DNA from 2 places in the Neorhizobium sp. AL 9.2.2 genome. Region 1 is predicted to be linked to the other one. Evidence: predicted binding sites of a transcription regulator. Region 1 holds the regulator's gene; the other holds the start of a gene.

What was found. Region 1 encodes HrcA, which represses chaperone genes, less so after heat shock. Its sites were predicted from a motif close to GTTAGCACTCNCNNNNNGNGAGTGCTAAC; they were not measured.
Positions count from the first base shown of each region.
Region 2: a site for HrcA is predicted at 2,542-2,570, ahead of groES (co-chaperone GroES). Genes of this name have one in related genera too.

Region 1 is NZ_JAALXU010000001.1:259,309-274,037, reverse strand. Features, by position in the region: gene sppA (signal peptide peptidase SppA) at 1-943, opposite strand, end outside; gene lptC (LPS export ABC transporter periplasmic protein LptC) at 1,157-1,834, shown strand; gene G6K99_RS01410 (LptA/OstA family protein) at 1,847-2,395, shown strand; gene lptB (LPS export ABC transporter ATP-binding protein) at 2,414-3,214, shown strand; gene rpoN (RNA polymerase factor sigma-54) at 3,381-4,964, shown strand; gene hpf (ribosome hibernation-promoting factor, HPF/YfiA family) at 5,193-5,765, shown strand; gene ptsN (PTS IIA-like nitrogen regulatory protein PtsN) at 5,827-6,291, shown strand; gene G6K99_RS01385 (hypothetical protein) at 6,431-6,667, shown strand; gene grpE (nucleotide exchange factor GrpE) at 6,740-7,378, opposite strand; gene hrcA (heat-inducible transcriptional repressor HrcA) at 7,468-8,547, opposite strand; gene rph (ribonuclease PH) at 8,681-9,400, shown strand; gene G6K99_RS01365 (VOC family protein) at 9,523-9,927, shown strand; gene rdgB (RdgB/HAM1 family non-canonical purine NTP pyrophosphatase) at 9,936-10,580, shown strand; gene hemW (radical SAM family heme chaperone HemW) at 10,617-11,780, shown strand; gene G6K99_RS01350 (bifunctional 2-polyprenyl-6-hydroxyphenol methylase/3-demethylubiquinol 3-O-methyltransferase UbiG) at 11,781-12,374, opposite strand; gene G6K99_RS01345 (LysE family translocator) at 12,380-12,997, opposite strand; gene dnaA (chromosomal replication initiator protein DnaA) at 13,123-14,691, opposite strand.
Region 2 is NZ_JAALXU010000001.1:667,111-681,839, reverse strand. Features, by position in the region: gene G6K99_RS03240 (bifunctional riboflavin kinase/FAD synthetase) at 1-111, opposite strand, end outside; gene G6K99_RS03235 (TIGR01459 family HAD-type hydrolase) at 125-973, opposite strand; gene chrA (chromate efflux transporter) at 1,119-2,468, opposite strand; gene groES (co-chaperone GroES) at 2,627-2,923, shown strand; gene groL (chaperonin GroEL) at 2,983-4,629, shown strand; gene G6K99_RS03215 (methyl-accepting chemotaxis protein) at 4,869-6,803, shown strand; gene G6K99_RS03210 (hypothetical protein) at 6,922-7,242, opposite strand; gene G6K99_RS03205 (DoxX family protein) at 7,510-7,956, shown strand; gene G6K99_RS03200 (class I SAM-dependent methyltransferase) at 8,028-8,645, opposite strand; gene hisG (ATP phosphoribosyltransferase) at 8,645-9,340, opposite strand; gene G6K99_RS03190 (ATP phosphoribosyltransferase regulatory subunit) at 9,340-10,455, opposite strand; gene hisS (histidine--tRNA ligase) at 10,655-12,343, opposite strand; gene G6K99_RS03180 (DUF6290 family protein) at 12,491-12,721, shown strand; gene G6K99_RS03175 (hypothetical protein) at 12,755-13,507, shown strand; gene G6K99_RS03170 (DUF305 domain-containing protein) at 13,547-13,921, shown strand; gene G6K99_RS03165 (HAD family hydrolase) at 13,982-14,686, shown strand; gene G6K99_RS03160 (DNA-3-methyladenine glycosylase I) at 14,673-14,729, opposite strand, start outside.

The DNA.
Region 1 (14,729 bases):
CCTGCCAAACGGAAACCAGACCGTCAAGGAACAACTTGTCGGAGCCGAAGATCCGAAGCGCTGCCGGGGAAAGCTGGTCGCCCAGTCCGGTCATGCGGAAAAACTGCGACACGGCACTGGCGAACCAGAATGAGGACGAGGACTTGCCGTCCTTCCATTCCACTTCTGGCAGGCTTTTGGCCACACCGCGGGTCTCCAGATAGGCGCGGACCTCGTCTTCGCCGCCGAGTTCATCGACCAGCTTGACGGCAAGCGCCTGGCGGCCTGTGAAGATCGTACCGTCAGCGAGTTTCAGAACCTCATCGCGCGGCATGTTGCGGCGATCGGCCACGAGATCGACGAACCAAGCGTAGCTGTCCATCACCATATTGCGGATCATCGTCTTGGCTTCTTCGCTGGCAGGATGGAAGGGCGATGGCTCGGCTTTCAGCGGCGCCGACTTGATCTCCTCCAGCGACACGCCGATCTTTTTCAGCGCTTCATCGACCTGAGGGTACTGAAAGATGACGCCGATCGAGCCGGTGATGGAGCTTTCGCCGGCGACGATATGATCGCCAGCAGACGCAATCATATAGCCTGCGGATGCGGCAAGGGTGCGGACCTGCGAGACAACGGGCTTGGTTTGCGCGATATGGCGGATGGCCTTGAAGATGCGCTCGCCGCCATAGGTCGTTCCGCCCGGAGAATTGATCGAGACGATGAGCGCTTTTGCCTGGCTGCTTTCGGCGATCTTCTCCAATCGCTCCAGCAATTCCCTGTCGTCGAGGATCATGCCTGATATATCGACGCGGGCGACGTGCGCGACCGCGGAGTTGCCACTGGCGCCGACCGTGACCCGATACAGCGCGAAACCGATGCCGACGAGAAACACGAGGGCCGCAACCCGCCAGAAACTCAGTTTCCGACGCAACTGGCGCCGTTCAGCAATCCCCATCTGATCCATTCTCAATCCTCATAGCGAGCCAGCCCAAATAGGGTCCGGCTTTTTGTTTCAAGCGGGCATATCACGTTTTTATGTTGTCCATTATTGTTTGTTGAACGATAAAAACCATATTGAGGCCGCAGGTGAACAACTAGCGCCGCTTCCGTCGATCTCAACGCGGGCGGCCCAGTCATCTTTACGACAAATCTTGCCGGAAAGGACCGGACGAGCAGAATGCTGCAGCATATCCGCAACCCAGCCCTGGCCGGCGCTTCCCGCGCGATCGGGCAGTCGCCCGACGATATCTATCAGTCGGCACTTGCCCATTCCGCAAGGGTGCGCAAGCTCAAGATATTCCTGCCGATCAGTGCAGCCATCATCTCCGCCGCCTTTATCGGGGTGGCGATCGTGCGCGCCTATCTGCCGGAAAACCTGTCGATCGAAAGCGCGCGCATCGAAAATGGCAAGATCGTCATGGAACGGCCCGCGATTTCCGGCCGCAACAGCGACGGCATCAGCTATTCGATGATTGCCAACCGCGCATTGCAGGATATCCAGAACCCGAACATGATCAGCCTCGAAAACGTCAAGGCGGCCGTGCCGATCAATGACGAGGTCGTTGCGCGTGTCACCGCCGCCGGTGCCGATTTCGATCGTGGCGCCGACAAGCTGGATCTGACCAAACCATTCGACGTTAATTTATCCAACGGGATTACTGCGCGCTTCCAATCCGCCCGCCTCGATATACCGGGTGGATTGATGGATACGCCGGACCCGGTCAAAATCTCCATGGACGCGGGTTCCATTGTTGCGAACTCCCTGAAGATAACGGATAAGGGACACACAATCACCCTGATCGGCAAGGTTCAGGTCGACCTCGACCCTGCCCGCATCCGCAACCAAGGCAAATAGGGCACGGCCGCAATGACGAATCGACTCTTTCGTATCTCTTCCGCCGTGATGGCCACCGGACTCGTGTTCGGCCTTGCCTTCAGCGCGACCGCCCAGACCACCAGCAGCAAGATGGAAGGCTTGAAGCTTTCCAACGATGCGCCGATCCAGATCCAGAGCGACCAGCTGGAAATCAAGGATCAGGAAAAACGTGCCTTCTTCACCGGCAATGTGCAGGTGGTGCAGGGTACGACCACGATGAAGGCCGGCAAGATGACCGTGCTTTACAAAGGTGAAGGCGCTTCGGTGACCTCCGGCAGCACCGACATCGACAAGATCTTTCTCGACGACACCGTTTTCCTCACCTCGGGCACTCAGCAGGCGACCGCCGAAAAGGGCGAGTTCGACATGACCTCGCAGACCTTCGTGCTTTCCGGCAAGCAAGTCGTGCTTTCCGAAGGCGCCAACGTGTTTCGCGGCTGCAAGCTGACCGTGCAGATGGCGACCGGACAGGCGAAGCTCGATTCCTGCGGTGGCCGCGTGGAAATCATGCTCGACCCGAAGTCGCGACCTAAGCAATAGAAATCCAAGCCCTTGAAAATACCTTTCCTCTCCAACCGGTCCGCCGACCGGTCGCCCGTGACCGAACCTTTCATTGCACGCGACAAGGCGCGCTATGAGGGTACGCTGGTGGCGCATGGTCTTTCCAAGACCTATGACACGCGGCGCGTGGTGAACGGCGTATCGCTGGTCGTGCGCAAGGGCGAGGCTGTCGGCCTGCTCGGACCGAACGGCGCCGGCAAGACGACGTGTTTCTACATGATCACCGGGCTTGTGCCTGTCGATGAGGGCATGATTGCCATCAATGGCAACGAGGTGACGCATATGCCGATGTATCGGCGTGCACGTCTCGGCGTCGGCTACCTGCCGCAGGAAGCCTCGATCTTTCGCGGACTGTCCGTCGAAGACAATATCCGGGCGGTTCTCGAAGTGCATGAACCGAACCGCGACAAGCGGGAAGCGAAGCTCGACGAGCTGCTGGAGGAATTCCACATCAGCCAGTTGCGCAAGTCCGCGGCTGTCGCGTTGTCGGGTGGCGAACGGCGTCGCCTCGAGATCGCCCGCGCGCTGGCGACCGACCCTGCCTTCATGCTGCTGGACGAGCCGTTTGCCGGTGTCGACCCGATTTCCGTTTCCGACATCCAGAACCTGGTTCGCCACTTGACGGCGCGCGGTATCGGGGTACTGATAACGGATCACAACGTCCGCGAAACGCTGGGTCTCATCGACCGCGCCTACATTATTCACGCAGGCGAAGTCCTGACGCATGGCAGGGCCGACGATATCGTCAACAATCCGGATGTTCGTCGTCTTTACCTTGGCGACAAGTTCAGCCTCTGAGGCCAGAAAGAATCCACTTTCCCGCTTCGTGCCGCTTGACCAAATCTATCAAAAAAGCAATTCTTGTGCCAGTTGAAGGATGGCGCCGTAATCTCGGTGTCTCCCTCTCGACTATCGTGCGATGACCGCATGATTTTAAGGAGATCACGGGAGTTTCGCGTCCGCCATGGGGTTATCTGCCAGTCTTTTTCTGCGACAGAGCCAATCGCTGGTGATGACACCGCAGCTGATGCAGTCCATTCAGCTGCTGCAGATGACGCATTTTGAACTCAACCAGTTCATCGCGCAGGAAGTCGAGAAAAATCCGCTGCTCGAAATAGCGGCAGGCGACGGCGATGGTGATGCGGATTTAGGCGGGCTTGATCCCCGCGATCTGGAGTTTTCCGGTTCGCGCGAGGATGACGGACCGTTCGAAGGCCAGTCGGCGGCGCAAGCCGATATCGGCTCCCTCGACTGGTATGAGAGCGCAACCCGCGACGGCACGGCCAAGCTTGGCGATCACCTCGATGCCAGCCTTGAAAACGTGTTTCCCGACGACGCACCGGCACAGCGGCCGGACGCGCCCGAACTTCTCGGCCAGTGGAAATCGATGCCCGGCGGCGATGCCGGCGAGGACTACGACCTCGACGATTTCGTTGCGGGTCAGGTGACCCTGCGCGATCATCTCGGACAACAGCTGCCTTTCGTGGTGACCACCCCGGGCGACCGGTTGATCGCCCAGGACCTGCTCGACCAGCTGGACGATGCCGGCTATTTCCAGGGCGACATCGAAGAGGTCGCGGCCCGTCTCGGCAAGGCGCCGGAGGCGGTAGAGGCCGTTCTCATTCAGCTGCAAACCTTCGATCCACCCGGGGTATTTTGCCGTAGCCTGAGCGAATGCCTGGCGATCCAGTTGCGCCAGAACGACCGCCTGGACCCGGCCATGGCAGCGCTGATCGATCACCTCGATCTTCTCGCCAAGCGTGACTTTGCGTCTCTGCGCAAGATCTGCGGCGTGGACGACGAAGATCTGATCGACATGATGGCTGAAATCCGCAAGCTCAACCCGAAGCCGGGTGCGGGCTTCGAGGGCGGGTTCTCGCAGTCTATCTCACCTGATGTCGTGGTCCGGCCATCGCTTGATGGTGGATGGAACGTCGAACTCAATCCCGATACCCTGCCGCGCGTTTTGGTCAACCACACCTATTTCAACACGGTCTCCAAACACTGCCCGAAGAACGGCGAAGATCACAATTTTCTGTCGGACTGCATGCAGACGGCGAACTGGCTCGCCCGCAGCCTCGACCAGCGCGCCAAGACGATCATGAAAGTGGCAAGCGAGATCGTACGCCAGCAGGATGCCTTCCTGCTGCACGGCGTCGATCACCTGCGACCGCTCAACCTGAAGACGGTGGCAGAGGCCATCAAGATGCACGAATCCACCGTCAGCCGCGTCACCTCCAACAAGTATGTGCTGACGCCACGCGGCCTGTTCGAACTGAAATACTTCTTCACAGTGTCGATCGGCTCGGCGGAAGAGGGTGGAGACACCCATTCGGCCGAATCGGTGCGGCATCGCATCCGATTGTTGATTTCTCAGGAGCTGCCGAGTGCCGTCCTTTCGGATGACGACATTGTCATCAGCCTCAAACAGGGCGGTGTCGAACTTGCGCGCCGGACGGTGGCGAAATATCGCGAGGCGATGAACATTCCGTCATCGGTGCAACGCAGGCGGGAAAAGCGCGCCATCGCGAAACTGGCAGCGTTCTAGCCTCACATATCGAGGGCAGTCATAGGCGACCCGGTATTCGCCACACGTGCCGCACAGATTGACATTCCGTTAATGGCAGTTTAGAGACCCGCCGCAACCTGACCGGGCGACACGGGATCTAAACCAATTCCCAAACCAATTTGGCCCTGCCATTCGTGAACCGCTTGGATCAAGAGGCCGGTTGGCGTAGACTGGAACATGCAAGTCACGACAATAAGGAGTAACTCCATGAGTGTGCGTGTATCCGGTAAACATATGGAAATCGGCGACTCGTTTCGACAGAAGATCGAGGACCACATCGGCGGTGCAGTGACCAAATACTTCGACGGGGGGTATTCGGGTCAGGTGATCGTCGAGAAGTCCGGCTCGCGTTTTTCGGCAGATTGCAAGGTGCATCTCGATACCGGGATCGTCCTGCATGCGGCCGGAGAAGCGAATGATCCACAGGCAAGTTTCGATGCTGCAGCGGAGCGGATCGAAAAACGCCTTCGTCGCTACAAGCGTCGACTGAAGGACCATCACGCCGGCAATCACGCGAACGGTTTTTCCGAAGTGGCTTACACGGTCATGGACCGGGTACCGGATGAAGAAGACGACGTGCCAGACGATTTCGCACCGACAATCGTTGCGGAAAGCACGAAGCAGTTGATGACCATGTCCGTTGCGACCGCCGTGATGGCGCTCGACATGACGGACGAACCGGTCCTGTTGTTCCGCAGCCCTGGAAAGGAGCTGAACATCGTGTACCGGCGCAATGACGGAAATATCGGTTGGATCGATTCCACCGGTATGAAGAACTAAAAACTCTCGGGAGAGCGCCTTTGGCGCTCTCTTCGCCCTTCGCGGCAAAAGGATGATAAGAATGGCTTTGGCGGATTTGCTGCAGCAAGATGCGATTGTTCCTGCCCTTAAAGTGACCTCCAAGAAGCAGCTTCTTCAGGAACTTGCTGTGAAAGCGGCCAAGCTGACGGGTGTTCCCGAGCGGGAGATCTTCGACGTCATCCTGCAACGGGAGCGGCTGGGGTCGACGGGCGTTGGCCACGGCATTGCCATCCCACATGGCAAGCTCAGCAGCATATCGTCCATCAAGGGCGTGTTCGCCCGCCTGGAATCGCCGATCGACTTCGAAGCGCTTGATGACGAGCCGGTCGATCTTGTCTTCCTGCTGCTCGCCCCAGAGGGCGCCGGCGCCGACCACTTGAAGGCGCTTTCGCGTATTGCCCGCGTATTGCGCGATCAGGATCTCGTTGCCAAGCTTCGCAAGACCGATTCCGCGTCGGCAATCTACGCCTTTCTGAATGCAGAACAGGCAAACCACGCCGCCTGAGGCGGCTTTATACTCCTTTTCTATAGAGTAAAGCCGCCCGCTCGCCCTCGAATGGAGCGGCTAATCTTGTTTTCGAGCCCTCTTTAGAATTGCCTTTTGTCAAATACGCCACATGTCTTTCCCGTTGAAGGAGATAGACATGAATGACGACATACGTGCCAGGATCGCTGCGAATGACAGACTGCTCAAGGCGGTTATCATCCTGCTGGCGATCAAGGATCCCCATCTTCTCGATGAGCTCGATGCAATCTTCAAAATTGCCGATGGTCAGGAGGGACTGATCGGCGATGCGGACAAGAAGACCCGAGCCCATCTCAATTCGGAACTGGCCCTGATCCGTTCCCTGGCGCATGTTTCGCTGGATACGACGCACTGATCCTTACCCGCGGTCGCCAAACGCAAATGGGCGCCCGAGGCGCCCATTTTTCTTGGAAAGGCTCTGAGGAGCTCAGTCCTTCTTGTCTTCAGCCGCCGCTGCTTCAACCTTCGGGCCGCCCTTGGCGACGCCGACCATGGCCGGGCGCAAGACGCGTTCGCCAATAATGAAGCCGGCCTGGACGACCTGCATGACAGTGTTGTTGGGTACGTCCGCATTCGGGATCTCGAACATGGCCTGATGGAAGTTCGGATCGAACTTCTCGCCTTCGGCATCGATCTTCTTGACGCCGTGCCGCTCGAGTGTCGACAGCATGCCACGCTCGGTCATTTCGACGCCTTCAAGCAGGCTCGTCAGCGTCGCATCGGCTCCGGCACGCTTGTCTGCCGGAACAGTGTCGAGCGCGCGGCGCAGATTGTCCGAGACGGCCAGCATGTCGCGGGCAAAGCCCGAGACGGCGTAGGACTTGGCATCCTTTACTTCACGCTCGGTGCGGCGGCGAAGGTTGTCCATCTCTGCAGCAAGCCGCATGAAACGGTCGCGCAAATCGGAATTTTCAGCCTTGAGCACATCGATCGGATCGGGCTCCTGCGCGAAGAAGGCTTCCCCTGCGCTCTGATCGGCGGCGTCTTCGAGAGCGGATGCTACGGCTTCCGCCGTGTTTTCGACAGCAGCTGCGTCAGGTCCGTTCTTCTTGGTTTCGTCGGTCATGACGGTCTCCGGTGCGTATTGGAATCTGGAAGGGTGGTTGCGCCCGATATCGAGGTTCGGGGCGAAAAAATCAAGGGCTTGGGAACATCCTAGCGGGATAGCCTTGCAAGCAGCTGCGCCGTGTAATCCACCATGGGCACAATGCGCGAGTAATTCAGCCGGGTTGGGCCGATCACGCCGACCGCGCCGACGATGCGTTCCTCGCCATCACGATAGGGCGCAACGATGAGCGAGGAGCCGGATAGAGAGAACAGTTTGTTTTCCGAACCGATAAAGATCCGCACGCCCGGCCCCTTTTCGGCAAGGTCGAGGATCTCGATCAGGCTGTCCTTCTTTTCGAGATCGTCAAACAGCAGACGCAGCCGATCGAGATCGCTGACGTCAGCCAGACCTTCCAGAAGGTTTGCCCGACCGCGCACAATGAGCTGGCCCGGCTTTCCGTCCTCCTGATCACCCGACCAGAAAGCCAGACCTCGTTCCACCAGATCATGTGACAGCGTGTGAAGCTCGCTTGCGACCTGTTCCTTCAGCATTTTCATCTGGCCGCGGAATTCCGGCAGCGTCTGGCCGGCGAGATGCGCGTTGAGGAAATTTGCGGCCTCGCCGAGCTGCGACGAGGTCACGCCTGCGGGCAGGTCGATAATCCGGTTCTCCACCTGATTATGATCGCCAACAAGGACGGCCAGCGCCTTGGTGGGCTCCAGGCGGATGAACTCGACATGTTTGAGGACGGGATCGTTCTTGGCGGTGATGACGATGCCGGCGCCGCGCGAGACGCCAGACAGCATCAGGCTTGCATCGGCCATCAGGTTTTCGAGCGTCTGATCGCGATCCGGCGGACGGATCTGCCGGTCGATGCTGGCGCGGTCTTCTTCCGAGAGATTGCCGACCTGCATGAAGGCATCGACAAAGAACCGCAGCCCTGTCTGGGTCGGCATGCGGCCTGCACTGATATGCGGCGAGTAGATGAGGCCGAGCTCTTCCAGATCGCTCATGACATTGCGCACGGAGGCTGGCGACAGCGACATGGGCAGAAGTCGCGACAGATTGCGCGAACCGACCGGCTCGCCGGATTCCAGATAGCTTTCCACGATGCGGCGAAAGATTTCCCGCGAACGATCATCAAGCACGGAGCCGTTGTCGCGACCCGTCAGTCCCGGAAATACCATTGGCCCCTTTACCATGCTGCTGATCTCATCTCCCAGATATAGTCGCTCACTTGCGCATCCGCAAAAGGGAAATTCTTTGCAAATGACGGCTCCGAGCCTTAGAAGGCGGAAACAATAATTTAGGGAGTGACGGATGCGGCCTTCAGGCAGACAGACAAATCAGATGCGCAAGATTTCGTTCGAGCGCAATTTCTCCAAGCATGCCGAGGGCTCCTGTCTCGTCAAGTTCGGCGATACCCATGTTCTGTGCACCGCAAGCCTTGAAGAAAAGACACCGCCGTGGCTGCGCAATTCCGGCAAGGGCTGGGTCACCGCCGAATACGGAATGCTGCCGCGCGCCACCGGCGACCGGATGAAGCGCGAGGCTGCGACCGGCAAGCAGGGTGGCCGTACCCAGGAAATCCAGCGCCTGATCGGCCGTTCGCTGCGCGCCGTGGTCGACCTTTCCGCGCTTGGCGAAAAGCAGATCACCATCGACTGCGACGTGATCCAGGCCGATGGCGGCACCCGCACGGCGGCCATTACCGGTGGCTGGCTGGCGCTGTATGATTGCCTGAAATGGATGGACACCCGCTCGATGATCAAGCTCGACAAGGTTCTGAAAGACCATGTCGCGGCGATCTCGTGCGGCATCTTTGCAAGCCAGCCGGTCATAGATCTCGACTACCTCGAGGATTCCGCCGCCGAGACAGACGCGAATTTCGTCATGACGGGTAGCGGCGGCATCGTCGAGATTCAGGGCACGGCCGAGGGTGCTCCCTTCAGCCAGGAGGAATTCCTCAACCTTTTGTCGCTGGCACAGGACGGCACCCGGGAACTGGTAGCTCTGCAGAAGCAGGCGATCGGCGGCTGATTTCAACGCTGGCTGATCCAAGAGTTGCGAGGGGCAGTCTTCCTTTCCGGAGAGACTACCTCTCGATCGAACCTCTCCCCCGCCTTCATGGCGGGGCAGCATCAGACAAGGGAGCGACTGTTTTGATCGACGGCATTCTCGAAACAGCGCTCTATGTCGATGATCTCGATGCGGCGGAAGCCTTTTACGGTGAACTGCTCGGGCTTGAACGGGTGTTGCGGGCCGGCGATCGCCACGTGTTTTACCGATGCGGACCCGACATCCTCCTAATCTTCAATCGCGCCGAGACTCTGAAGCCGCCACCTGATGATGCGCTGCCGGTTCCCCCGCATGGCACGACAGGCCCGGGGCATGTGTGCTTTCGTATGGACGGGCCGGCGATTGACAGAATGGTCGAAAAGCTCAACAAGGCGGGCATCGTGATTGAAAGCGATTTTCGCTGGCCGACCGGCGCCCGATCCATCTATTTCCGTGACCCGGCCGGCAACAGCCTGGAATGCGCAGAGCCGAGGCTCTGGAATCTATAGGAACCTTCATGCGCAAGCTTGAGACGAAAACGATCGTCGTTGCCAGCCACAATGCCGGCAAGATCCGTGAGATTGCCGAATTGATCGGTCCGTTCGGCTTTTCGGCAAAGTCCGCAGCCGAACTGAAGTTCGAGGAACCGGATGAGACCGGCACGACATTCGAGGAAAATGCGGCGATCAAGGCGCTTGCGTCTGCCAAGGCGTCCGGCCTGCCCGCCCTTTCCGACGATAGCGGCATCGTCATCGATGCGCTGGACGGTGCTCCCGGTGTCTATACCGCCAACTGGGCCGAGCGCGAGGATGGCAGCCGCGATTTCGCGATGGCGATGCAGAAGGTGGAAGACGCGCTGCAGGAAAAGGGTGCGACCAAGCCCGACAAGCGCAGCTGCCGTTTTGTGAGCGTTCTCTGCCTTGCCTGGCCGGATGGCCACACCGAACTCTTCCGCGGCGATGTCGAAGGCGTTGTCGCCTGGCCGCCGCGTGGTGATGCCGGTTTCGGTTACGACCCGATCTTCCAGCCGGAAGGGCACGAGACCACGTTTGGTGAAATGACCAGCGAGGAAAAGCACGGCTGGAAGCCCGGCGATGAACATGCGCTTTCGCACCGGGCGCGCGCGTTCAAGCTGTTCGTTGAAACCTGCCTGGAGGCCTGATCCCCATTGAACGCCGTCGCTCCCCTTTTTCCCGGCATGCTGCTACCCGACACGGGTGAGCCGGGCTTCGGCGTTTACGTGCACTGGCCGTTTTGCGCGGCCAAATGCCCCTATTGCGATTTCAACAGCCATGTCCGCCACCAGCCCGTGGATCAGCTCCGCTACACCGCCGCGTTTCTGAAAGAGATGGAAACGATGCGGAAGATGAGCGGGCCGAAGACGGTCACGAGCATCTTTCTGGGCGGCGGTACGCCTTCGCTGATGGATCCTTCAACCGTCGGGGCGATCCTCAACGGGATCGCGCAGCACTGGCATGTGCCTGACGGGATCGAGATCACGATGGAGGCCAATCCTTCCAGCGTCGAGGCTGAGCGCTTTCGCGGCTATAGGGCTGCCGGCATCAACCGGGTCTCGATGGGCGTGCAGGCTCTCAACGATACGGATCTCAAATTCCTCGGCCGCCTGCATGACGTGGCAGACGCGCTGAAGGCGATCAAGCTGGCGCGCGAGATCTTTCCGCGCATGTCGTTCGACCTGATCTACGCCCGTCCCAAGCAGACCGTGGAGGCCTGGGAAGCGGAGCTGAAGCAGGCCATTTCCTATGCCGTCGATCACCTTTCCCTCTATCAGCTGACGATCGAGGAAGGCACGCCGTTCTACGGCCTGCACAAGGCCGGCAAACTGATCGTTCCAGATGATGAGCAGTCGGCGCTGCTCTACGAGGCGACGCAGGAGATCACGGCCGCGCATGGCATGCCGGCCTACGAGGTTTCCAACCACGCCAAGCCGGGTGCTGAAAGCCGGCACAACCTGACCTACTGGCGCTATGGCGACTATGCCGGCATCGGCCCCGGTGCGCATGGTCGCCTGACGCGGGGACGCGACAAGATCGCCACCGCCACCGAGCGACGTCCGGAGACGTGGCTGGACCAGGTCGAGACACAAGGCCACGGCATGGTCGACCAGGAACTGCTAGGCTTCGACGAGCAGGCGGACGAGTTGCTTCTGATGGGACTGCGCCTGACCGAAGGCGTCGACCTGGCGCGCTGGCAGGAGCTTTCCGGCCGCGATCCGGACCCGGTCCGCGAAGAGCGGCTTCTGGAACACGGCTTTATCGAGCGGCTGGGAAATTCCAGGCTGCGCTGCACGCCGTCCGGCATGCTGATCCTCGATGCTGTCGTTGCCGACCTCGCCTGCTGACTAGGCCTTCACCGCCGTCACATGCAGCCATTCGGTCGGCCGGTCATCATAGCCGCTGCCGTCGTTCGTGCTTATCTCGAGCGATGACCACGTGACGGTCCTGTAGGCCTGTTCGAGCCAGGGCCGCGACGGGTTGTTGTAATAGCGACCTATCGCATCCGTCATCTCTTCCTCGCCGGTCTTATAGCTTGCGTAGAAAATGCCGCCAGGGCGCAGCGCCCGGTGGATGCGGGCAAGGATATCGGCGAGATCATTTCTCGGCGTGTGCAAAAGGCAGGCATTGGCCCAGACGCCACTATAGGCAGCAACGCTGTCGATATCCCCGAAGCGCAGTAGCGCGACTCTACGCCACAGACGGCGCGAGGCTTGCTCTGCCATTTCCGCAACGCCATCCGTCGGGGTGACGTCAAAGCCGCGTTCAATCATGAAACCGCTGTCGCGGCCATTGCCGCAGCCAAGTTCCAGAACTCGGGCACCCGGAGAGAGGCGGGAGAGAAATGCTTCCAGCCGGATCTCGTTCGCCTTTTCCCGATAACCGGCATAGGCCTTCGCATTGTCGGCGTAGAAGCGGAGGGTCTGATCGTGTTCCGCCATGGCTCTTACTTCTGTGACAGGAGAAGCTTGGTGCCGAAGCCGACGAAGACGGTGGCAACGCCGAGGTCGATCTTCTGCTTGGCCTTGAGATAGGCGCTCGCTACCCGCGGATGGGTGATCAGGCCGACCAGAAACGTATAGTAACAGGCCGAAACCGCGACCATGACAGCGATTGCCGCTAGCCCGTAGAGAAACGGCGTGCCCGCCGGCATGGTAGCGGCAAACAGCGAGGCAACGAAGAGAGCCGATTTCGGGTTGGCGAGGTTGGTCGCAAGCCCCAGTCGGTAAGCCTTCCTCAGCGGTATCTCGCGTTCTGTGGGGGCAAATTCGGGTGTTGTCCGGGCCTTCCGGACATCCATGAAGACGCGCAGGCCGAGCCATACGAGATAAAGACCGCCGACGATCTTCAGCGCGACATAGGCGAAGGGAGCTGCCTGAAACAGGGCATTGATCCCGAGCCAGCCCGCAAAGCCCCACAGGCATGTTCCGGTAATCGTTCCCATGGCTGCCGTAATGGCAACCTTGCGCGGTGCTGTGAGGCAATAGCGGATCACCAGCAGCGTATTTGGCCCGGGGGTAATGCAGGCGACAGCCCAGATGGTCGCCACGGATAAAAGAAACACGACACGCTCCTCGCACACCAGAAAGATTGGTGTGCGCCAGAAGCCAAATCCCGTCAACGCCCGGACAAACAAAAACCGGCTCTCATCCGATGGGTAAGAGCCGGCTTCGGTCGGTCAGTCGATGATCACAGATTGTTTTCGTTGATCAGGCGCTTCAGAAGCTCGACCTCGTGGCTGAGCTTGCTGTCGCCCGAGATCAGGTCCTCGATCTTGCGAACCGCATGCAGCACGGTCGTATGGTCGCGGCCACCAAACCGACGGCCGATTTCCGGGAAGGAGCGCGGCGTCATGGTTTTCGAGAGGTACATGGCGACCTGGCGCGGCTTGACGATGACGCGGGTGCGGCGGTTGGAGACCAGTTCCTGCCGCGAGACGTTGTAATGGCGTGCCACGACGCGCTGGATATCCTCGATCCGGACGCGCCTTGCTTCCCCGGCGCCGACCAGATGGGCGAGAAGCTCGTCGACGCGCTCGATCGAGAGGTTCGGCTCAAACGAGCGACGGAACAGCAGCTGGTTGAACGCGCCTTCCAGTTCGCGACCGGTGCTGACGACGCTGCGTGCGACGTGATCGAGAATTTCGTGCGGGATATCGAGCGATGGATCATCCTGCTGGGCAGCCGCGAGACGACCTTTGAGCATTTCCATGCGCATATCGTAATCCGGCGTCTCGACCTCAATGGCCACGCCGCCCTGCAGACGCGAGCGAACCCGCGGATCGAGCGATTCCAGTTCCCAAGGCGCGCGGTCGGCAGCAACCACGACCTGCTTGGCGCTGTCGAGCAGCATGTTGAGCAGATGGCAGAATTCGTTCTGGATCATCTTGCCCTGCAGGAACTGCATGTCGTCGATGATCAACAGATCGATATGGCGCAGGCTGTCCTTGAGCGTCAGGGCATCATTGTCGCGGATCGCGGTTGCGAAACGCCACATGAAATATTCGGCGGTGAGATAGACCACGCGCGGCATGCGGGGGCTGCCGACGGCGGCGTTGGCGATGGCCTGCAGAAGGTGGGTCTTGCCGAGACCGACACCGGAATGAATAAACAGCGGGTTGAAACGCACGGCACCGGCACCGGCTTCCGCAATCGTCTTGGCAGCGGCAAGCGCCACGCGGTTCGAGGCGCCTTCAACGAACGTGTCGAACGTATAACGGCTGTCGAGTGGCGAACCGAACAACGGGCCGGGCTGCGAGGACTGGCGAACCGGGGTGGACGCGGCCGTCGGGAACGTGGCGATCTTGCCGATCTCACGCGGTGCAGACGGGCGTTGCGACGCGACAGGTGCCGGGGCATCCGAGCCAATGACGCCGTCCTGGACATCCGATACCGGCTTTGCAGCGCGGGTTGCCGTGCGGACCAGGATCTCCACCTTGAGGATCTCGGCATCTTCCGCCTGGAAGATCGACGTGATCAGATCAAGATAACGGTTGTTGATCCAAGACTTCAGAAACGTCGTGGGCACCGTGAGCCTGACGACACTCTTCGAGACGGTGTGAAGCTTAAGTCTTGCAAACCAGCTTGCGTAAACATCCTGGCCGACCTGTGCTTTAAGACGCACACTGAACCGCTCGAAAAGAGCATCATGCTTCATAACTGGTGTTTCCCCTGCCGCCTGTGCGCAAACGGAATCAAACGCCTGTCGTGCATTGCCCCCGTTGCCGGTTGCACGAGCCGATACGTTATTCATTTGCATTATTCGCCGCCTTTTCCATAGGAGCCCGGCGGTTCTGT
Region 2 (14,729 bases), 410 kb from region 1:
CACGCTGCGATGGCCTCGGTGGACGCCATCGAAATTGCCGATCGCGACGACGCCGCCCTTGAGGCTTTCGGGCAGCGGCTCCTTCATTTCGTTGCGGTGAAATACGGTCATGTCAGGTTCCGGATCAGGCGAGACGCGGCATCCAGAATTTCGGCGCCGCGTTCTCGCTTTTCAGCCATTCCTGCATGATTGCCTCGTCGGTTTCACCATCGACAGCATATTCCGCGATGTGAATGCCGGCACTGATATAAAGCAGGTCGAGGCCTTGCGAAAGCGCGCCACGAACATCGGTCGGCATGCCGTCGCCGATCGCGAGAACCCTCGCCTTGTCGACATCGCCGCGCTCCTGGCGGGCAATCGAGAGCGCCTCGTCGTAGATCGGCTTGTGCGGCTTGCCGGCGACGCGGACCTGGCCACCGAGCTGCTCGTAATAGGCGGCGACCGCACCGGCGCACGGAATGATCCGGTGACCGCGTTCGACCACCAGATCCGGGTTCGCGCAGATCATCGGCACGTCGCGGTTGATGAAGGTGGTCAGCATCTGGGTATAGTCTTCGGGCACTTCCTTCTCGTCGTCGAAGAAGCCGGTGCAGACGACGCAATCGGCGTCGGCTTCAGAAACGATCTCGATACCCAGTCCATCGAAGAAGTTGAGGTCGCGTTCAGGCCCCAGCAGAAACACCTTCTTCGGGCCTTCGGCGACCAGATGGCGGGTTACATCGCCTGAGGTGACGATCCGGTCGTAGCTGTCGTCCGGCACGCCGAGATGCTTCATCTGCTCGATAACGCCAGGTGCGGGGCGCGGCGAGTTAGTGATCAGCACGACAGTGGCGCCGGCTTCTCTGGCGGCGGCGAGCGCCGTGCAGGAATGCTGGAAGGCTTCGACACCGTTATGGACCACGCCCCAGACATCCGAAAGCACGACATCGTAGCCCTCGATCACGTCGTTCAAATTCTGGATGCGCTTTGCCATGTCAAAAGTTCCTGCCGGTTTTGCCTGCTCGATTAGGAGGCTGACATCGCAAACCGTCGGCGAGATTACAAGGGACAAGGCGGTGAAAGGCGCCGCTGCGAGGCAGAACCCGGCAAAACTTCATATTTTTGCAATGGTCCGATCCTCACTGGATCAGAACGATCTGGGCGAGAAAACCGGCCGCCGCGCTGATGGCGAGCACCGGCACCATGCCGAGCTTCAGGACGAACAGCATGACGGCGGAGGCTGCGAATAGCATCATCGCGACGGGATCGAGGCTGGACCAGACCGGGACGGAGAGGCCAAATCCGATGGGCGCGAAGAGATCGACGTGGCGAACTTCCTTGAACAGAACGTGCAGGCCGAACCAGATCGCGAGGTTGAGGATGACGCCGACGACCGCGGCGGTGATGGCAGACAGCGCGCCGGATAAAAGGCCGTTGCCGCGCAGGCGCTCGATCAGGGGCGCGCCCGCAAAGATGAAGACGAAGCTCGGCACGAAGGTTGCCCAGGCAACAAGCAGTCCGCCGACAATCCCGCCCGTGACGGGGCCGAGACCGGACGCTTCCCGGAAGCCGACGAGAAAGCCGACGAAGGACAGAACCAGCACGAGCGGGCCCGGCGTCGTTTCCGCAAGCGCCAGTCCGTCGAGCATCTCGCCCGGCTTCAGCCAGCCGTAATCGGCGACTGCGACCTGCGCCACATAGGCCAAAACCGCATAGGCGCCGCCGAAGGTGACCAGTGCCATCTTGGAGAAAAACGCGAACAGGCTTGAGAGGCTTTCCGGCGCATCGAAGGCCCAGAGCGCCAGAACAGGCGACTGCCAGACGAGGATCCAGAATACGAGCGTCGCGATCGTGCGGCCGACACCAAGTGTTTTCGCGCCGGGAGGACTGTCCTCTTTGGCGACGCTGTCTTGCGGTTGCTGCGCCCCTGCCCGCGTCATCAGATAGCCTGCGAGACCGGCCGCGAACACGACGAGCGGAAACGGCAGGCTGAAGAAGAACAGGGCGATGAAGGCAGCGGCCGCGACGCCACGCAGGAAGGTAGTTTTCAGCGTGCGGCGCCCGAGGCGGATCACGGCTTCCACCACGATTGCAAGGACCGCCGCCTTCAGGCCGAAGAACAGGCCGGCAAGCCATGTCGCATCCTGATAGAGGACGTAAGCTGCTGAGAGACCGAGAATGATGGCAAGGCCGGGAAGCACGAAAAGCAGGCCCGAAACGATACCGCCGCGCACGCCGAACAGCAGCCAGCCGATATAGGTTGCCAGTTGCTGCGCTTCCGGACCGGGCAGCAGCATGCAGTAGTTGAGGGCGTGCAGAAACCGCTCTTCCGAGAGCCAGCGTCTTTCTTCCACCAAAGTCTTGTGCATCATGCCGATCTGTCCGGCAGGCCCTCCGAAACTGAGAGCTCCGATCCGGGCAAACACGGCCACGAGCTCACGAAAGCTCGGCGCTGCGCCCGGGTTTTGGTCGTTAAGCGTATTCTGCATGGCCGCTCCCTGAGCCCTGAATTTTTCAAGCCCGTTCTTGACTCAGCTCGCAGCCATCCTTATTTCGGGTCTCGTTAGCACTCTCGATAGATGAGTGCTAAACGTCACTCCGCGGGTCCTTGAGACCCGTCCATGTCATTTGATCGAGGGATTAGACAATGACAAGCACCAATTTTCGCCCCCTGCACGACCGCGTTGTAGTCAAGCGCGTCGAGTCTGAAGAAAAGACCAAGGGCGGCATCATCATTCCCGATACCGCCAAGGAAAAGCCAGCTGAAGGCGAAATCATCGCCGTTGGTCCTGGCGCCCGCGACGAAAGCGGCAAGCAGGTTGCACTCGACGTCAAGGTCGGCGACCGCGTTCTGTTCGGCAAGTGGTCGGGCACCGAAGTCAAGCTCGATGGCGTCGACCTTCTGATCATGAAGGAAGCCGACATCATGGGCATCATCGGCTGATTTTAGCCGACTGCTCTTCTTCCAATATTTGCTGACACCCCTTTTCAGGAGTTCCCAACATGGCAGCTAAAGAAATCAAGTTTGGCCGCACCGCGCGCGAAAAGATGCTTCACGGCGTCGATATCCTCGCTGACGCAGTGAAGGTCACGCTCGGCCCAAAGGGTCGTAACGTCATCATCGACAAGTCCTTCGGCGCTCCGCGCATCACCAAGGACGGTGTTTCGGTCGCCAAGGAAATCGAACTTGAAGACAAGTTCGAAAACATGGGCGCCCAGATGGTCCGCGAAGTTGCTTCGAAGACCAACGACATCGCCGGCGACGGCACAACGACTGCTACCGTTCTTGCACAGGCCATCGTTCGCGAAGGCAACAAGGCAGTGGCCGCCGGCATGAACCCGATGGACCTGAAGCGCGGCATCGATCTCGCCGTTGCAGAAGTCGTCAAGGATCTCCAGGCCAACGCCAAGAAGATCTCGACTTCGGAAGAAGTTGCACAGGTCGGCACGATTTCGGCAAACGGCGACGCACAGGTCGGCCGTGACATTGCTGAAGCCATGCAGAAGGTCGGCAACGAAGGTGTTATCACCGTCGAAGAAGCCAAGACCGCTGAAACCGAACTCGAAGTCGTCGAAGGCATGCAGTTCGACCGCGGCTACCTGTCGCCTTACTTCGTGACCAACCCGGAAAAGATGGTCGCCGATCTCGACGACGCTTACATCCTTCTGCACGAAAAGAAGCTTTCGAACCTTCAGGCCATGCTGCCTGTTCTCGAAGCTGTCGTTCAGACCGGCAAGCCGCTCCTGATCATCGCTGAAGACGTCGAAGGCGAAGCTCTTGCAACGCTCGTCGTCAACAAGCTGCGTGGCGGCCTGAAGATTGCTGCCGTCAAGGCTCCTGGCTTCGGCGACCGCCGCAAGGCCATGCTGGAAGACATCGCCATCCTGACGGGCGGCACTGTCATCTCCGAAGACCTCGGCATCAAGCTCGAAACCGTAACGCTCGACATGCTCGGCCGTTCGAAGAAGGTCTCGATCACCAAGGAAAACACGACGATCGTCGACGGCGCCGGTCAGAAGACCGACATCGAAGGCCGCGTTGCACAGATCAAGGCACAGATCGAAGAAACTTCTTCGGACTACGACCGCGAAAAGCTGCAGGAACGTCTTGCCAAGCTCGCTGGCGGCGTTGCCGTCATCCGCGTCGGCGGCTCCACGGAGATCGAAGTCAAGGAACGCAAGGACCGCATCGACGACGCGCTCAACGCGACGCGCGCTGCCGTTCAGGAAGGCATCGTCCCAGGCGGCGGTACCGCACTCCTGCGCGCTTCGACCAAGATCACCTCCAAGGGCGCGAACGACGACCAGGAAGCCGGCATCAACATCGTCCGCAAGGCGCTGCAGTCGCTGGTTCGCCAGATCGCAACCAACGCTGGTGACGAAGCTTCGATCGTTGTCGGCAAGATCCTCGACGGCGACAGCGACAACTTCGGCTACAACGCCCAGACGTCGGAATATGGCGACATGATCGCCATGGGTATCGTCGACCCGGTCAAGGTCGTTCGCACGGCTCTGCAGAACGCAGCTTCGGTTGCTTCGCTGCTGATCACCACCGAAGCCATGATTGCCGAACTTCCTAAGAAGGAATCGGCTGGCGGCGGCATGGGCGGCGGCGGCATGGGCGGCATGGGCGGAATGGACATGATGTGATCAGGCCGTAAGGTCTGCACATCTGATCCTTCAGGTTCAGTGTTTCGGAAAGGGCGTCGGGCAACCGGCGCCCTTTCTGCTATTGAGGCATACGGCATGCATAGCATTTCCCCCTCTGAACTTACCGAACGACAAGGACTGATAATTTTTATTCGTATAAAATAGTAATTCGGCAGTGACGCTCTTCTAAGCAACTTCACATTAACTGCGCTTAATCAAACACCAACGCGCAGGTTGCCATGAAGCACGTATCTTTGATCGGTAAATTTCTGACGCTCATGTCGTTCTTCGGCATATTCGTCGTCGCAACTGCCTTCTACAGCAGCAACAGCATTCGAACGCTGGATAGCGAGTATGGCGGGCTTCTCCAGCAGGAAAGCCTGGCAACTTTGGCAATTGCACGCGCCAATCGCTACATGCAGACCGGGCACGCTGCCGCTGGCGACCTGCTTGTGTCGCGCACTGACGAAGAGAACGCGAGCAGTCTTGCGGCGTTTGAAAAAGCCAAATCCTCTTTTGGTGGCTGGATGGACAAGGCGATGGCGGCCCTTCCCGCTAATGCCAAGCTGGCGCCGATCAAGGCGGAAGGTTTGAGCGTTCTCAATGACGCTTGCGGCCCTGTGGTTCAGGCCGCAGCTCAGGCCACGGACGAGGCTGCCGTGCTGGCGTCTCAGGAAGCCTTCATGAGGGACTGCAAGCCGAAGTTTGCGGCCGTTACCGAAAAACTCACGGTGGTGACCGACGAAGTGATGACAGCTGCAAATCAGGAAAGCGAAAATCTCAGCGCCAGTGCGAAGACAACCATCTACGCCACTTTCGGCGCCGTTATCGGAGGTCTCGCCCTCGTGCTCGTCGCAGGCTTCTTCCTGATCCGTGCCTGGCTTGCACGACCCATCCAGCACTTGCAGCGCACGATGCTGACCCTTGCAAACGGGGATCTGTCGGCGCTGGTGGCCGGCGCGGACCGCCGCGACGAGGTCGGCAGCATGGCCAAGGCCTTGCAGGTGTTCAAGGACAATGCTCTGCGCAGCAAGGAAATGGAGCATGAAGCCGAGCTGAACCGTACGACCCAGGAAGCGGACCGTGTCCGCAACGCGGAGAGCGAACGCCAACGCAGCGAGGCGATGGCCGAGGCGACCAATGGTCTGGCGGAAGGCCTCAAGCGGCTCTCGGCCGGAGACCTCACCTTCCAGTTGGACCGGGCTTTCGCCGCAGACTTCGAAGGCTTGCGAGCGGATTTCAACGACTCGGTCGCCAAGCTGCGCGACACGCTCCACTCCGTCGCCAACGCCACCAACGCGATCGACGGCGGATCCCGCGAACTCAGCCAGAGCGCCGGCGACCTGTCGAAACGTACCGAACAGCAGGCCGCCTCGCTCGAAGAGACAGCTGCAGCGCTCGACCAGATCACGGCCAATGTCAGCACCTCCACCAGTCGCACGGAGGAAGCCCGGTCGATGGCGATCGAAGCCAATCAATCGGCTGCCCAGTCCGGCGCCGTCGTTGCAAAAGCGGTCGATGCGATGCAGCGGATCGAACAGTCTTCCTCGCAGATCTCCAACATCATCGGCGTGATCGACGAAATCGCCTTCCAGACCAACCTTCTCGCCCTCAATGCGGGCGTTGAGGCGGCGCGCGCCGGTGAAGCCGGCAAGGGCTTTGCGGTGGTTGCCCAGGAAGTGCGCGAGCTCGCGCAGCGCTCCGCGCAGGCGGCAAAGGAGATCAAGGACCTGATCCGGAACTCGGCGTCCGAAGTCAAGAATGGCGTCGAACTGGTGAGCGCCACAGGCACTGCGCTTCAGGTGATCCAGAATCATGTCGTGGCGATCAATTCGCAGCTCGATGCGATTGCCACGTCCGCAAAGGAACAGTCGGTCGGCCTGTCGGAAGTCAATGTCGCCGTCAACCAGATGGACCAGGTAACCCAGCAGAACGCCGCGATGGTGGAAGAAGCAACGGCGGCAAGCGCTGCGCTTGCCCAGGAAGCCCAGCGACTGCGCGAGCTCGTCGGTCGGTTCAACACCGAAGGCGACCGCGGGATGTCCGCATCGGTCCGCGTTGCCGATCACGCAACCGCCCGCGCCACCCCCTCGCCGGCACGCACCCTCGCCAAGAAGGTTGCGTCGGCCTTCGGTTCGCTAGCGCCAGCCGCCTCTAACTGGGAAGAGTTCTGATCGACCACATTGACGAACCGAAAGGGCGGTCTCCGGGCCGCCTTTTTTCGTTTCGCGCCCATAAAAAAACCGCCCGGCAGAGCCGGACGGTCGAGGGTCGTTGCAAGTGCCGCGCGGCTTAGTACATCGTGCGGCGGTTGTTGTTCTTGCGGTAGATGTTGCGCGACGCGTTGTTCTGGCGGCGCTCGATCTCGCGGCGCTCGCGCGGGGTGATTACGCCATCGCGGGCTGCGCGGTTCTGGGCGCGATCGATGCGGTTCTGCTGGCGAGCGATGTTGCGAAGCTCCTGCGGCGTCAGTTTGCCGGTGACGGCACCGCGGTAGATCCGGTTTTCCTGCCGGTTTTCGCGGCTTTCGCTGCGGTATGTCTGCGCAAAGCTCGGCACTGCAAATGCAGACGCCATGACGAGTGCGAGCGTGGTGATGGCGATCTTCTTCATATCTTCCTCCTAGTTCGAGGTCGAACTCAATGTGAGAACGACCCGATGGTAGGTGCCAAACGGTGAACCCCGGCTGAAGGTTGCGTTCACCTTCGCTTGCATATGCGGTTTTTTGCACATTCTAAAATGGCCTTGATCGTTCACTTTTATGAGACAAACAGTCTCCGATCGTTCATCTTTCGCGTTTGGCAGAAAGGGGTAATGTCCGGTTCAAGAATTCACACGCGGCGGGGAGAAAGATCCAGCGCCGCAACCCGGAGACTTCCCATGTCCAGCACCAACAACATCATCATTCTCGTCGCACGCATTCTTCTGTCGTTCATGTTCATCTTTGCCGGCTTCGGCAAGCTGGCCGATCCTGCAGGCACTGCCGGCATGATAGCAGGCGCCGGCATGCCGGCTGCAACCGCCCTTGCCTATCTCGCCGGCCTGTTCGAATTCGTTGCCGGTCTTGCCGTTCTCGTCGGCTTCCAGACCAAGATCGCCGGCTGGGCCATCGCCCTGTTCTGCATCTTCACCGGCGTGATGTTCCATTCGGGCACCGTTGCCGTTCCCGGCTGGCCGGATGCCGCTCTCGGCTGGATCAACACGCTGAACGGCATCATGCTGATGAAGAACGTGACCCTTGCCGGCGCCTACATCCTGCTCGCCACCTACGGCCCAGGTCTCTACTCGGTCGACGCTCGCCGCGGCAAGGTTGCAATCGCAGCCTAACCTCTAAAGCGTTCCCTGCCATGAAGGCCCGCCAGTCAACTGACTGGTGGGCTTTTTTTATTCTGGAATTGCTATGATGTCCGGCGGCGGATGTTCTTTGCCAGCCAGACGGTTGCGCCACCGCATTGCGGATCCTGGGCGACGCTCGCCACCACCTCGAAGCCGTTTCTCGTGAGGAGCGCTTCGTATTCCTCCGGTGACAGGCTGGCGTGGTAAAGCGGTTCACCGCCGAACTCCCCCATCGCCTCTCCTTCGAAATGGCCGGCGGTAAACATCAGCGCCGCACCGGGGCCAGCGAGTGCTGCAAAGCGCGGGAACATGGCGCGCTGGTCCTGCGGGTTGAGGTGGAAGAAGCTGTGCCAGGCGATGATGCCATCGAACTTGGTCGGCTGGTAGAACTTGCGCATGTCGGCAACGATCCAGGCGCGGCCCGGAAACCGTTCGCGGGCAAGCCCGATCAGCGTTTCCGACGTATCGACGCCGGTGAGGCGAAGATTGCGGCGGATCAGATCTGCCGCAATCGGTTCCGCTGCACCGCAGCCGAGATCGAGCACGTGACCGCGCGGCGGCATGGTGGCCGCAAACCTGTCGAGCCACGGTCGCTCGAACAGGGTCTTGCCGCGCAGCTTGTCGAAGGCAGCTGCGTGGCGTTCGTAGAGCCCGATGATATTGGCGTCTTCGCCGGCCATCAGAGCGCGTTGCGCACGGCATCGACGATATGCGCGATGCGCGGATCGCTCTCATGCGCGGATTTGCGTGCTCTCACGAGGCAGGCCTGCGACTTCAGGATGACGCCATCCGACAGGATCTTCAAGTGGTTGGCGCGCAGTGTCGAGCCGGTCGAGGTGATATCGACGATGATATCGGCCTGTCCCGCCGCCGGTGCGCCTTCCGTGGCGCCGAGGCTTTCGACGATGCGGTAAAGCTGAATGCCGTGCTGCGACGAGAAATGCTGCTGGGTGAGCCGCCAGTATTTCGTGGCGATCTGCAACCGCCGACCGTGGCGCGCGCGAAAATCGGCGGCGACATCGCCGAGATCGGCCATGGTATCGACGTCAAGCCAGATCTCCGGAACGGCGACGACCACATCCGCATGGCCGAAACCGAGGCGGGCGACGATCTCGACCTGCCTGTCTGCATCGACCAGGCCTTCGCGCACGAGATCCTCGCCGGTGACGCCGAAATCGACGGCGCCGGCGCCGAGTTCACGGGCGATCTCGGAGGCCGAGAGAAAGGCGATCTCGATATCCTCATGGCCTTCGACGCGACCGCGATAGGAGCGATCATTGCCGACGGCGACGATGGGAAGGCCGGCGCGCTCGAAGATTTCAGAGGCGTCGTCCTTCATGCGGCCCTTGGAGGGCAAAGCGATGGTAATGGTCATCAGCGCGCCCTCGCCTGTTCGATCCGGTCGAGCCACAGCGAGAAGCCGACAGCCGGAATGTCGTCGACGGCGCCGAGCAGCGTCAGCAGCCGATCGAAGCGACCGCCGCCGACCAGAACCGCGTCCGACCCCTTTTGCGTGACCTCGAAGACGAGGCCGGTGTAATAATCGAGCGGACGACCGAAGGCAGCGCGATAGGTGATGCGCGACGGGTCCATGCCGAGATCCTGAAGCGCTGCAACGCGGGCTTCGAATTCGGAAAGCGCGTGGCCGAACGACAGGCCTGCGGCATCTGCAAAACCGGCAAGGGCGGCGGCGGCTTCCGAAAGCGGCAGTTCCAGCGACAGGAACTCGCTGAGCAGAAGAAGTGCCGCGCCATCCAGCCGGGTTTCGGCCAGCGCCAGCTTTTCCGTCAGCCGGGCTGCGATCTCGCGCGGCGAGCGGCTGGCATTGGTGGAATAGCCGGTGTCCTGCATGGTCCGGTCGATATGGTCGATCAGCGCCGCCTCGTCCTTGCGCAAGAGATCGGCAAGTTCCGGCGACAGGCCTGCAACCGGATGCGGGGTGGCGAGCGTCAGCAGCAGTTGCTTCAGAAGCGCGGTATTGCCGAAGGCCTGGATCAGCCGCTTCTGCCAGCCGAGCGGCAGGCCGAGCGAGCGCACGACCGCTTCGAACACGGTCTGGTCGCCGAGCGTCACGGTGAGCGCGCGGCCTGGAAGCAGGCTCGCGATGATTTCGACGGCATCGGTGACGGCACGGGCATCGGCGCTCGCGACGTTCTTTTCGCCCAGATCCTCGATGCCGGCCTGGTAGAATTCGTTGTCCCCGTCACGACGCTGGCGAAACACTTCGCCGAGATAGCAATAGCGCCGCGGCGTGCCGGTGGCGGTTTCGATGTGGCGCAGGCAGACGGGAATGGTGAATTCCGGCCGCAGACACAGGCTTTCGCCGCGCTCGCTTTCAGTGAGGAAGATGCGACGGCGCAGATCCTCGCCGGCCATGTCGAGAAACGGTGCTGCCGGCTGGATCACCGGCGTATCGATGCGGGCCGCACCGCGACCGGCAAATTCATCGAGAAGGCGACCGGAGAATTCCGGCATGTTGATCAGCGGCATGGGACGACTCCTGCGATGGAGGAGAAAGTCCCCCTCTGGGCTGCCGCCCATCTCCCCCACAAGGGGGGAGAAAACTCGGGGCGGTCGCCGATCTCACCAGCGAGGCGCAGCGGGACATCCGACGCCGGCGTTACGCACCAACGCGCTCCCTCCCCCTTGTGGGGAGGGTTGGGGAGGGGAAAAGCCACCGTCACAGACATCATTCGCCCTTCGCCCGCCTGCGGTCTTCGGCCTGGGCTGCCAGGATTTCCTGCACCTTGGTGACGAGATCGGTTTCTGCGACCGTATCCTGGGCGACGCGGGCTTCGCGCCATTCGGCATTGTCGGTGATCTCGCCGGAGAGGCGCTTGCCCTCGAACAGGTCCTTCAGCTGCACGACACCCTCGGCGCGCTCGTCGCCGCCCTGGATGATGGCGATCGGGCAGCCTCTGCGGTCGGCATATTTCAGCTGGTTGCCGAATTTCTTCCAGTTGCCCTGGTACATTTCAGCGCGAATGCCGGCTTGGCGGAGATCCTGCGTGAATTTTTGGTAGCGTCCCATGCTCTCGACATCACCATCCATGACGGTGACGAGGACGGGTGCGACCACCTCATCCTGGCCGAGCTTGCCAAGGTTCTTCAGCGCCGTCAGCAGCCGCGAGACGCCGATGGAGAAACCGGTGGCCGGCACCGGCTGGCCCATGAAGCGCGACACGAGACCATCATAACGACCACCGCCGCCGACCGAGCCGAAGACGACCTTTTCGCCTTTTTCGTTGGTGACGTCGAAGGTGAGCTCGGCTTCGTAAACAGGACCGGTGTAGTATTCGAGGCCGCGGACGACGGAGGGGTCGATGCGGATGCGGTCCGGGCCGTAACCGGCGGCAAGGAACATCCTGGCCATGTTAAACAGCTCGTTGTTACCTTCTACAGCCGATGGGATAGAACTCATGTCTGCTCTCGCCAACGCGAAGACAGACTGGATCAGCCCCAATGCTGAAGCGGCCGGCTTACCAACCGTTTCAACAATATCTTGCACCCTATCTGCGGTAGTTTCCGAGGACTTTAGTGCATCATATTCTCCAACCGAAACTAGTCTAATTTCCGGCTTATTTGGATCATCAGTTGCAATGGCAACAGTCACGAATCCGTCAGGTTGCGGTAGGAATAGCGCAAGCAATGCTTGAATCTGATAATCAAGAAGCCCAGCACCCTTAGTGAAATCGCCACTCTCATCCTTGCGGCCTGCACCCAGCAACAGTGCAACGCCCTCAGGGCCGAACTTATCAAGCTTATCGATGGCGCGCAGCACGTTCAGCCGCTGGCCGGCCTTGTCGTCGCCGCCGAGGCCGATCGCCTCCATGACGCCATCCAAAACCTTGCGGTTGTTCACCCGGATCACGTAATCGCCGCGCTTGATGCCGAGCGCTTCCATCGTGTCGGCCATCATCATGCACATTTCGGCATCGGCCTGGACGCCGGGTGCGCCGACCGTATCGGCGTCGAACTGCATGAACTGGCGGAAGCGGCCGGGACCTGGCTTTTCGTTGCGGAACACGTAGCCGGCGCGGTAGGTGCGGAACGGCAGCTGGATCTCGTTGAAGTTTTCCGCGACATGGCGGGCGAGCGGCGCGGTCAGATCGTAGCGCAGCGACATCCACTGTTCGTCATCGTCCTGCAGCGAGAAGACGCCTTCGTTGGGACGGTCGCTGTCGGGCAGGAACTTGCCGAGCGCATCGGTATATTCAAACAGCGGCGTCTCGAGCGGATCGAAGCCGTAGCGTTCGTAGACCTCGCGGATTTTTCCGACCATCTCGTTGGTGGCGTGGATATCGGCGCTCGAACGATCGACAAAGCCGCGCGGCAGGCGGGCCTTCAGTTTCTGGGGCTTCTTTTGTTTGTCGCTCATGATCGATATTCCATTGCCTTCGGGCCTTCGGGAAAGGCCGGATTAGTGTGCGGTTTCTTAGAGGATGACAGCCGGAGCGGCAAGGGCGGCGGCTGGCGAACAGGCTAGAGCAGTGGTATATATTGCGCCACCACAGGGGTTACGGCCATGGACAAGCGCGTCACGATCGAAATCCCGGATGAAATGCTGAAGCTTGTCGAAGGTTACGCCGCAGAGGCCGGCTCTGCGCCGGACGTCTATATCCGAGACGTCATCGAGCAGCATCTTGAGAATATGTACGATATCGCAGCCGGGCAAGCCGCCATGGAACGTCTCCAAGCCGGTGAGAAAACCTACACCTGGGACGAGATGGAGCGCGAGCTTGGCCTGAATGCTTGACAGAACTGGGAGCCAGGCCTCTATCGCTCACCCATGATCCTCGAAGCGCTCCATTACACCGCGACCCTGCCGGTCACGCCAGCCGAATTCCGGCCGTTCATCCGGTCATCAGTCAATCTCTGGTCGCGTGCCAGACGTTGCGCCGACGCCTGGGCACCGCATGAGGAGAATTGCAAGACGTTCATTCGCGAGACTATCGCGGACATGAAGCAGCGGCGGACCGTCGTCGTGCTTGGCTCCGGTCTGTTGCGCGACGTGCCGATCGAGGATCTGGCGAAGGGTTTCGATACGGTCGTTCTGGTCGATCTGGTGCATCTCGCCTCCGTGCGGCTGCGGATGCTTGCGGGCAGATACCGGAATGTGCGGCTGATTTCGCGCAATCTCTCCGATCTCGACAAGGCACTTGCCGGCGACGTGCCGGAGCCTTTGGCGTTTCTGCGGCAGGTGCCGTATCTCGATCTCGTCGTCTCGGCCAACATCCTGTCTCAGATCGGCGTCGGTGCGAGGCGGCAGCTTGAGGAGATGAGGCACCCGGAGCCGGATGCCATCGTTGCCAAGCTTGTCAGCGCGCATCTGGACGGGATCTCCGCCCTGCCCTGCCGCCAGATCCTGTTGACCGATACCGCCTATAGAATTGTCGATCGGCAGGGAGAGGTTCTGGAGACAACGGATCTTCTGGCCGGCCTTACGCCGCCGCAGGCGGTCCGAGCCTGGTGCTGGCCGGTCGCGCCCTATGGCGAACTTGGCCGTGAGTATCAGGCTGTCCATGATGTGATCGCGCGGTAGCTTGATTTGCGCGAAGCTGCGTTTTAGCTTTGGTGCATGATGACACGCACGCTCCCCATCGCCGCCGCCGTTCTTGCCCTTTCCTTCAGCCTGGCCGTTGCGCAGGACATGAAGGGGCATGACCATTCCTCGACAAAGCCGCAGGGACAGACGGACACAAGCCCGTCTACGAAGGCCTACAAGGATGCGGCTGCAAAAATGCACAGCGACATGTCGCTGAACTATTCCGGCGATGCAGATGTCGATTTCGCGCGCGGCATGATCGCTCACCACCAAGGCGCGATCGATATGGCCAAGGTCGAGCTGGAACACGGCAAGGACCCTGACCTGCGCAAGCTGGCTGAAGAGATCATCAAGGCGCAGGAAAAGGAAATTGCCGAGATGCAGGCATGGCTGAAGGCGAAGGGACAGTAAGCTTCGAAGCTTGTCCAACGTCGCATCCTTCCGTATCTTGACGGTCTGGAGGCTAGTGACATGCGCCCGATTACCGCAATCGGTTTTGATGCCGACGACACGCTCTGGCAGAACGAACAATACTACCGCCTGACGGAACGGCACTTCCAGAAGCTGCTTGGTGATTTTGGCGATGGCGCCGATATTTCCGCGCGACTGCTGGAGGCCGAGAAGCGCAATCTCGGATATTATGGTTTCGGCATCAAGGGCTTTACCCTGTCGATGATCGAAACCGCGATCGAAGTGACGGACGGCAACGTACCATCCCGCACCATCGGCGAAATCCTCGATATCGGCCGGGAGCTGCTGCGCCACCCGGTCGAGGCGCTGCCGCATGTGGAAGAAACGCTAAGATCGCTGAACGGCCATTATCTGCTGGTGCTGATTACCAAGGGCGACCTGTTCGACCAGGAACGCAAGCTGGCGCAATCGGGCCTCGGTGATTTCTTCGACGCGGTGGAGATCGTTTCGGACAAGACGGCCACCACCTATCGGCGCATTTTCCAAAAATTGGCCGACGGGCCTGAACGGGCGATGATGGTGGGCAACTCGCTCAAGTCGGATATCGTGCCGGCCATCGCCGCGGGATCCTGGGGCGTTTACGTGCCGCATGCCCTGACCTGGGTCCTGGAACATGTGGATGCGCCGACCGAAGCGCCGCGTTTCCGCAAGATCGAGAACCTTGGCGAGTTGCAGCGGGTCCTTACCGAAGTCATGGCCGTTTGAAATTCAGCCGTGCCTGCGCGACCTCCGGCTGGCAGAAACAGCC